4 regions of the Streptomyces sp. GLSS-08 genome follow, and region 1 is predicted to be linked to each of the others. Evidence: riboswitches for the same ligand, from Rfam matches in the RefSeq annotation. Region 1 holds a riboswitch; each other region holds the start of a gene.
What was found. A riboswitch is a leader RNA that binds a small molecule or an ion and turns the genes downstream of it on or off. The one in region 1 is predicted to bind cobalamin.

Region 1 (2,189 bases):
GCGCATCATCCGGCCGTACAGGTCGCGGGCGGGGATCGTCTTCCTGGCCAGCCCCGCCTCCTCGGCCCTGCGGTACGCGGCGTCGAACTCCTCGCCCCACAGGTCGACCAGCTCGGGCACGTCGGACGGCGAGAACAGCGACCAGACGCCGTTCGCGTCGACCCGGCGCATGAACTCGTCGGGGATCCAGTGCGCGAGGTTGAGGTTGTGCGTACGGCGGGCGTCCTCCCCGGTGTTGTCGCGCAGTTCCAGGAACTCCTCGATGTCGGAGTGCCAGGTCTCCAGGTAGACCGCGGCGGCACCCTTGCGCCGGCCGCCCTGGTTCACCGCGGCGACCGAGGCGTCCAGCGTCTTCAGGAACGGCACGATGCCGTTGGAGTGCCCGTTCGTGCCGCGGATCAGCGAACCGCGGGAACGGATGCGGGAGTAGGACAGACCGATGCCGCCGGCGTGCTTGGAGAGGCGGGCCACCTGGTGGTAGCGGTCGTAGAGGGAGTCCAGCTCGTCCAGCGGGGAGTCGAGGAGGTAGCAGGACGACATCTGCGGGTGTCGGGTGCCGGAGTTGAACAGCGTGGGGGAGGAGGGCAGGTAGTCGAGCCGGCTCATCAGACCGTAGAGCGCGGCCACTTCGTCGACGGCGCGGGAGGTGTCGTCCTCGGCGAGACCGGAGGCGACGCGCAGCATGAAGAACTGCGGGGTCTCGATCACGCGCCGGGTGATCGGGTGCCGGAGCAGATAGCGGCTGTGCAGGGTGCGCAGGCCGAAGTAGCCGAAGCGGTCGTCGCCCGCGACGTCGACGAGCGCGTCGAGACGTGCCGCGTGCAGGCGGACGAACTCGGCGGTGCGGTCGGCGATCAGTCCCTCCCGGTGCCCGACGGCGACGGAGCCGGAGAAGGACGTGACGCCCTGCGAGGCGGCCTCGGCGGCGATGCTGATCGTCAGCAGCCGCGCGGCCAGGCGTGAGTAGACCGGGTCCTCGGAGATGAGTCCCGCCGCGGCCTCGGTGGCCAGTTCGCGCAGTTCCGCCTCGTCCGCCCGCGCGGACCGGCCGCGCAGCGCGGCGGCGGCGACCCGGCCGGGGTCGGCGTCGGGGAGGTCGGCGGTGAGGTCGGTCAGGGTCCGCAACAGTGCGGCACCGGGACCGTCCGGCTGGGCCGATGTCGCGGGCGGTGTCGCCGGATCGGCTGGCGCGATGGTCACGTGGGGCTCTCCCTCGCTCGGCACGGGGCCTTCGGGAGGGCAGCGGGGCACACGTCGTCCCGCACGGGTACGCGTGCGTCCACCGGCCCATTCCACGAGGCCCGGACGTCTGGGCACCCGGACCGGACGGACCGGGCGCACTGCCGGCAGGTCCTCGGACTGACCGTGTGCGCGAACACGCACAAGTACACCGTTGCGGGACAGTTCCGGATTCGCACCGGATTCCCCTGCGGCGACAGCGAGCATGAGCATACATCTTGTGCCGGGCCGCCGATGCGCCCCCACATGTTGTGTCGTGTCGGCTCCGGAGGGTGGCAGTCGGCAGGGAGGCCGCCGTCGGCACCGCCGCTGTCAGAGCGTCAGCTCGTACGTCGGCAGCAGGATGTCGTCGAGGTCCGGGACCGGGTTCCAGTCGCGCGCGGGGGCTCGGGTGAAACCGAGCCGCTCGTGGACGCGGTGGGCGCGCATGGTGCGCTGGGTGGAGAGCACGACGCGGAAACACCCCTCAGTGGCCCGTGTCCGATGAGGATGTCCATGCGGCCGAGTCTGCCGGAAACGGACGACGACGGGCCGCCGGTTCACCCCGGCGGCCCGTCGTCCGACGCGCGGGACTCAGTGGGCGATGTCTGCCGTGGCCTTCGGGAGTTCCGTGGGGACGCCCGGGTCCCCGGCGTCCGCCGTGTAGTCCGCGGGCGACGTCTCGTCCACACCGTCGGGGGCCTTCGCCGCGCGCAGGACGAAGGTCAGCACCACCGTCACCACGACGTTCAGCACGAAGGCCGTCAGACCGATGTAGCCGATCTCCCCGATGCCGGGGATCTCCTTGGAGCTGCCGCCGAAGTGCTTCTGCGTCGGGGAGGCGACCCCGTACGCGGCGAGGGTGCCGTAGGCCATGCCGACCGCCCAGCCCGCGAGGAGCGCCCAGCGGTGGAACCACCGGGTGAACAGGCCGCCGACGAGCGCCGGGAAGGTCTGCAGGATCCAGATGC
Region 2 (2,189 bases), on a different contig from region 1:
GCGTCCGCGAACACGTTGACCCGCAGGACCACGAAGCGGCGCCGCGCCTCGGTCGGGGCCTCGGGTATCGACCGGTGGCCGACGGCCGAGGGCCACGCGTCCCGGCCGCGCAACGGAACGACCTGGGCGAGCCCTTCCCACTGTTCATCGGTGACGTCGTGGCTGTTCACTGGCCATCCCCGCCCTGGCTCGCCATGGTTGTCTGCACCAGGCAATTCTTACCCATGGTCACCCGTTCGGCCGAACAGCGACACGGTCCGCGACAGCTCTCCTTGCGGTACGGCTCGCGGAAGCACGTCCAAAATCAGGCGATGTCCGTGCCGCAGTGCGCCAGCAGCGCAACGACCGGACCGTCGATCAAGCGGTAGCGCACGACGCGTCCCTCCCGCTCGCCGACGACGACCTCGGCCGTCCGCAGCAGGCGCAACGCCTGCGACACGGCGGGGTCGTTCATGCCGGTCGCGATCGCCAGGTCGGACACCGCCAGGGGCCCGGCCCGGTGCAGCGCCAGCAGGAGCGCCAGCCTGCCGGGGTCGGCGAGCAGCGAGAAGCGGTCGGCCCAGGCGCGTACGGCCGCGGGCTCGCCGATGGCGGCGGCGGCGTCGCAGACCCGGTGGCCGTCGATGGTGCGCCGGTCGGCACGGTCGGCGGGGACGAGATGCATGACGGCATTCTTCCAGGCGGCACTGTGATCTTCGATACCTGCGCAACTGTGCAGGCTTGCAGCGGTCGACGGGCGGCACCTAGGGTTGGCGGGCCGTGGTGTTCGGGAAGACCGGTGACAGCCTTTCAGGGGCCCAGTCCGGAGCGGCCCTCGCCACTGTGATCGGGGAGTTCCCGTCCCGTGCCGCTCCAGGGCGGCGCCACTGGCCGGACGGCCGGGAAGGCAGGGGCGGGCGCGTCGACCCTCCGCCACGCCCGGCTTCGGCTCGTGCGGGAGGTACCCGCGAGCCAGGAGACCGGCCACGGCATCTCACGAAGTGATCCACGAGGTGCTGGAGCGTGACCGCATGACCCTGCCCACCGGGCCCGCCGCCTTCCGATGGCGACGCGAGGACACCGTCCGTACCGCCGGCCTGCTGGCGGTGATCGCCGCCCTGCACGTCGTCGCGTTCGGGGTGCTCTTCCTGCTGGTCGTGCCGGCGCACTACGAGGTCGGTTCGAAGGCGTTCGGCATCGGCCTCGGCGTGACCGCGTACACGCTCGGCATGCGGCACGCCTTCGACGCCGACCACATAGCGGCCATCGACAACACGACGCGCAAGCTGATGGCCGACGGCAAGCGGCCGGTGTCGGTGGGGTTCTGGTTCGCGCTCGGCCACTCCAGCGTCGTGGTCCTCCTCGCGGCGCTCATCGCGGGCGGCACCCAGCTGGCCGGGCGGATCATGAACGAGGGGTCGAGCACGCACCAGGTGCTCGGCGTCATGGGTACGACCGTCTCGGGCGTGTTCCTCTACCTCATCGCCGCGCTCAACCTCGTGGCCCTGATGGGCATCCTGCGGGTCTTTCGCGCGATGCGGGCGGGGACGTACGACGAGAAGGAACTCGAAGGACACCTGGACTCCAGGGGGTTCATGAACCGGATCCTCGACCGCTTCACCAAGTCCATCAGCCGCCCGGGGCAGATGTTCCCGCTGGGTTTCCTCTTCGGCCTCGGCTTCGACACCGCGACGGAGGTCACGCTGATGGTGATGGCGGGCAGCGGCGCCGCGGCGGGGCTGCCCTGGTACGCGATCCTGTGCCTGCCGCTGCTGTTCGCGGCGGGCATGAGCCTGTTCGACACGCTCGACGGCACGTTCATGAACTTCGCCTACCAGTGGGCCTTCTCGAATCCCGTGCGCAAGGTGTTCTACAACCTCACCATCACCGGTCTGTCGATCGCGGTGGCGTTCCTGATCGGCACGATCGAACTGGTCGGCGTCCTGCACGACCGGCTCGACCTGCGGGACGCGGTCACGGGCTGGATCGCCGGTCTCGACCTCGACAACGTGGGTTTCATCATCGTCGGTCTGTTCGTGGTCGTGTGGGCCGCCGCGCTCGCCTACTGGCGGCTGGCCAGGGTCGAGCAGCGGTGGGCGGTGCGCCCGGCGGACGGGGGCTGACGCCGGGGACGAGGGCGACGCCCTCCGGGAACACCCGTCGATATGACACTCAGTCCCCTCCTGCGGGCACTGAGTGTCATACGTGAT
Region 3 (2,189 bases), on a different contig from region 1:
CGAGTTCCTCACCCAGCAGGGCACCTGGGGCATCGTCACCACGGGCGTGCTGCTCGTGGCCGGCGCCGGTGTCATCTGGACGCTCTCGCGCCGCCAGCCGGTCACCATGGCCAACGTCAACGACGGCCAGGCCGAGCCCGCGGGCGTCGTGACCGCCGCGATCGCCGCGGTCACCCCGCCGCCGGCCGGCCCGGTCGCCACGGCCGACATCGGTCTGACGGCCACCATCCCGGCCCCGGACGCCGGCACCCCCACCGAGCCCACCCGCCCGGCCACGGTCTAAGGAACGAACAGCATGAACATCGACTGGGCAGCCCTCGGCTCCGTCTTCGGAGCCAGCCTCGTGGTCACCGTGGCCCTCGTCGGCCTCTTCACCCTCGGCATCGTCGGCCTCTCCAAGCGCGAGTCCGGGGCCACGCAGGGCGGTTCCGCCGCCCTCGCGGTGACCGGCGCGTACGCCTGCTTCGCCGCGTGCGCGGCGGCGGTGGCGTACGGCATCTACCTGATCGTCGCCTGACGACCGGGCTGAAACCCGACAAAAACCGAACAACGCGGCATCACTTCACGTGGGGTGCGGGACGGAACACCGTCCCGCACCCCACCTGCGTGTGGGGCTTCGCACACTCTCCCTTCGCAGGTCAACAGCAAGTTGACGGCTGTTCTGACCCCGTGGTGGACTGCCGGAGCCAACTACGGCGGCAGGAGAGGAAGCCGGTGCGAATCCGGCGCGGTCCCGCCACTGTCACCGGGGAAGAACGCCCCCGGGAGCCAGGAACTCTCACCGCCGGTCTCTTCGAACCAGGGCGCGGACACCCTGAGTGAGGACATATCGCCATGCGCGGCTGCCCGTTGCGGGTCCTGACGAGTACGAGGGTGCTGCCGCACCCCACAGCGGGCTGAGCCCGTGCGTGCCGATCGCGTCTTCGCGTACGGCGCCACCGCCGGCCTCCTCGGCGACCTGCTCCTCGGCGACCCCCGCCGCGGGCACCCGGTCGCCGCGTTCGGGCGGGCCGCGGGCGCCGTGGAACGGGTGCTGTGGCGCGACCACCGCGGATGGGGCGCGCTGCACACCGCGGTGTGCGCCGGTGGCGCCGCCGCTCTCGCGGCCCTCGCGAGCCACCGCGTGCACACTTCCCCCGCCGCCTCCGTCGCGCTGACCGCCGCCGCCACCTGGGCCGTCGTCGGGGGCACCTCCCTCGGCCGGGAGGCCAGGACCGTCGGCGGTGCGCTGGCCGCCGGCGACGTCGACGCCGCCCGCGAGCGGCTGCCCCACCTGTGCGGGCGGGATCCGCAGGCGCTGGACACCGACGGGATCGCCCGGGCCGTGGTCGAGTCCGTCGCCGAGAACACCTCCGACGCCGTCGTGGGCGCCCTGGTCTGGGGCGCCGTCGGCGGTGTGCCCGGGCTCGTCGCCTTCCGGGCCGTGAACACGCTGGACGCGATGGTCGGGCACAGGTCCGCCAGGTACCGCCGCTACGGGTGGGCCTCCGCACGGCTCGACGACGTCGCCGGCTGGCCGGGGGCCCGGCTGACCGCCGTACTCGCGGCCGTCGCGGGCGGCGATCCGCGCGGTGCCGTGCGCGCCTGGCGTGCCGACGCCGCCAGGCACCCGAGCCCCAACGCCGGTCCCGTGGAGGCCTCCTTCGCGGGGGCGCTGGGCGTACGGCTGGGCGGGACCCTCTCGTACGGAGGGCGGGTCGAGCACCGGCCCGTGCTGAACGGCGACGGGCGGGCCGTGTCCGTCCGCGACATCGAGCGGGCCGTACGGCTGTCCCGGCGGGTGAGCGGGCTCGCGCTGGGCGTGTGCGTCGCCGGGCGGCTGCTCGCGCAGGGACTCACGAAGGGGCGTACCCGATGAGCGGCGGACTGCTGATCGCCGGCACCACCTCCGACGCCGGCAAGAGCGTCGTGACCGCCGGGATCTGCCGGTGGCTGGTGCGCCAGGGCGTGAAGGTGGCGCCCTTCAAGGCGCAGAACATGTCCCTCAACTCGTTCGTCACGCGCGAGGGGGCGGAGATCGGGCGGGCGCAGGCCATGCAGGCGCAGGCCGCCCGCGTGGAGCCGACCGCGCTGATGAACCCGGTGCTGCTCAAGCCGGGGAGCGACCGCAGCAGCCAGGTCGTGCTCATGGGGAAGCCGGTGGGCGAGATGAGTGCGCGCGGCTACCACGGGGGCCGCCAGGAGGCACT
Region 4 (2,189 bases), on a different contig from region 1:
GAGGCGGGCATGCGCGTCCAGCTGGAGTGGTGCCGGGACGTCTGCCTGGAGTGCGCCGACGTCTTCGACGACCACCCCGGTGCGCAGGGCAGTGCGAAGGCCTGCCGTGAGTGCGCCCAGGCCTGCATGGACTTCATGGCCACGCTCCGCTGAGGCGGGCCGCCACCCCGTCGGCACGCCGCCGGCACCGGGGGCACCCCGGGCGGCCCGGGGTGCCCGGGCGCCGACGGTACCGGCGGCCTGCCGCCGGGCACCACATCGGTGCGGGTCCCGGTCCGCGTCAGGCGGGCGCGGGTGCCGGTCCGCGTCACGCGGGCGCTGGTCTTCGGTCCGCGTCTACCGGTGCGCTTCCCGGTCCGCGCCACACCGGTCCGCGTCCCGGTCCGGCAGCGGGCGTCCGGCGCGCACGTTCCAGCGGTTCGAGCGCCCGCTGAGCTCCGTGGCGGTCAGCGGCGGTACGTCGATCCGCCAGAACGCGGACTCCGGCGCCCCGAGAGCCCGTACCAGCGCGGCCCGTACGACCTCCGGCTCCACGACGGCGACGACGCGCCCCGCGTGCTCCGCGGCCCTGTCCAGCCGACGGGCGACCCGGTCGCAGAAGTCCCGCACCGACTCCCCGCCGTGCGGAGCGGACCCCGGGTCCGCCAGCCAGCGCGCGACCGCGTCCGGTTCCTTCGCGCCCACCTCGTCCAGCGTCGCGCCGCGCCAGCGGCCCACGTCGAGACCGGCGAGCTCCGCCACCTCGACCGCGTCAAGACCGAGCGCGCCGGCGGTGTCCCGGCAGCGCACGCTGGGGGAGACCCACCGCTCACCCGCGGCCGTGAACATGTCCGCGGCAGTCCGGGCGAGCCGCAGTCCGCCGGTGTCCGCGGGACAGCCGTCGTCGAAGCGGGCCTCGCGGAGCGCCGCGCTCGACGCTGCTGAGATCAAGGTCACTCGGGTCGTCATGGATCCGCTCTCGTGATCGAAATGCCGCCGCGCCCGCAGCCGAACGCCGTGTGCAGAGCGGGAGTTGGCCGTGGTCCTGAACCCCGGGGCGCACGCTGTGCCTCCCGTGCGCCCTTGGCCGGGCCTCCGCTTCGCGGTACGGTCTCGACGATATTGACGACGGTACGGCGGAAGCCCGGTGAGAATCCGGCACGGTCGCGCCACTGTAAGCCCCGCAACAGCCGCTCCCGCCAGGGGTGGTGAAGGCAGGGCAAGTCAGACCCGCAGCCGTCGTCCTGTGCACCACCACGATGGGACGCGAGTTCCCCAGGAGGTCCTGCCACATGGCGCAGTCCGTCGCTCAGCCGACCGCCACTCCCACCGCCGTTCCCGCCAAGCTGCCGATCGGCGCGATCGCTCCCTGGGCGGTCTTCTTCGGCATCCTGATGCTGGTCCTGCTCTACTTCGTCGGCGCCGAACAGGGCGCCACCGCGCTCGTCTCGGGCGAGAACGTGCACGAGTGGGTGCACGACGCCCGCCATCTGCTCGGCTTCCCCTGCCACTGACGGCGACGAGGAAGCGTACGAGCCGATGAACTCAGCAACAGTCAGAAACCTCCTGGTGCGCGGCATGCTGGCGGGTCTCGCCGCCGGCCTGCTCGCCCTCGCCGTCGCGTACTTCCTCGGTGAGTCCCGCGTGGACGCGGCGATCGCGTACGAGGAATCGCACGCGCACCACCACGAACACGGCGTGGAGACGGTGACCCGCACCATGCAGTCCACCGGTGGCCTGGCCACCGGCGTCCTCGTCTACGGCATCGCCTTCGGCGGCATCGCCGCTCTCGCGTACTGCTTCGCCCTCGGACGGATCGGCCGCTTCGGGCCCCGGGCGAGTGCGCTGCTGCTGTCGACGGCGGGCCTGGTCGCGGTCTACGTCGTGCCGTTCCTCAAGTACCCGGCCAACCCGCCGTCCGTCGGCGACGCCGACACCATCGGCAAGCGGACGACGCTGTACTTCCTCATGGTCCTGCTCAGCGTGCTGCTTGCCGTCGCGACCGTGATCCTGGGCAAGCGCCTCGCACCGCGGCTGGGCAACTGGAACGCGACGCTGGCCGCCGGGGCGTTCTTCGTCGTCGCCGTCGCTCTTGCGTACGCGTTCCTCCCGGCGGTCGACGAGGTGCCGAGGGACTTCTCGGGCACCCTGCTGTGGCAGTTCCGGCTCGCGGCACTGGCGATCCAGCTGACGCTGTGGACCTCCTTCGG

Region 2: it holds a riboswitch for cobalamin, as region 1 does, so the genes downstream of both, nicT (Nickel transporter NicT) here and AC0ZLC_RS14440 (ribonucleoside-diphosphate reductase subunit alpha) in region 1, are expected to answer to the same signal.
Region 3: it holds a riboswitch for cobalamin, as region 1 does, so the genes downstream of both, AC0ZLC_RS27130 (cobalamin biosynthesis protein) here and AC0ZLC_RS14440 (ribonucleoside-diphosphate reductase subunit alpha) in region 1, are expected to answer to the same signal.
Region 4: it holds a riboswitch for cobalamin, as region 1 does, so the genes downstream of both, AC0ZLC_RS07255 (CbtB domain-containing protein) here and AC0ZLC_RS14440 (ribonucleoside-diphosphate reductase subunit alpha) in region 1, are expected to answer to the same signal.

The regions. Positions count from the first base shown of each region.
Region 1 is NZ_JBWJAQ010000007.1:87,108-89,296, reverse strand. Features, by position in the region: gene AC0ZLC_RS14440 (ribonucleoside-diphosphate reductase subunit alpha) at 1-1,200, opposite strand, end outside; cobalamin riboswitch at 1,329-1,487, opposite strand; partial or broken gene AC0ZLC_RS14435 (GNAT family N-acetyltransferase) at 1,552-1,722, opposite strand; gene mctP (monocarboxylate uptake permease MctP) at 1,813-2,189, opposite strand, start outside.
Region 2 is NZ_JBWJAQ010000001.1:477,857-480,045, forward strand. Features, by position in the region: gene AC0ZLC_RS01865 (cell division protein SepF) at 1-170, opposite strand, end outside; gene AC0ZLC_RS01870 (ArsR/SmtB family transcription factor) at 305-664, opposite strand; cobalamin riboswitch at 744-982, shown strand; gene nicT (Nickel transporter NicT) at 1,011-2,102, shown strand.
Region 3 is NZ_JBWJAQ010000018.1:68,100-70,288, reverse strand. Features, by position in the region: gene AC0ZLC_RS27140 (inorganic phosphate transporter) at 1-283, shown strand, start outside; gene AC0ZLC_RS27135 (hypothetical protein) at 296-517, shown strand; cobalamin riboswitch at 657-797, shown strand; gene AC0ZLC_RS27130 (cobalamin biosynthesis protein) at 905-1,858, shown strand; gene AC0ZLC_RS27125 (cobyric acid synthase) at 1,855-2,189, shown strand, end outside.
Region 4 is NZ_JBWJAQ010000003.1:386,400-388,588, forward strand. Features, by position in the region: gene AC0ZLC_RS07245 (four-helix bundle copper-binding protein) at 1-153, shown strand, start outside; gene AC0ZLC_RS07250 (histidine phosphatase family protein) at 337-948, opposite strand; cobalamin riboswitch at 1,074-1,234, shown strand; gene AC0ZLC_RS07255 (CbtB domain-containing protein) at 1,272-1,493, shown strand; gene AC0ZLC_RS07260 (CbtA family protein) at 1,519-2,189, shown strand, end outside.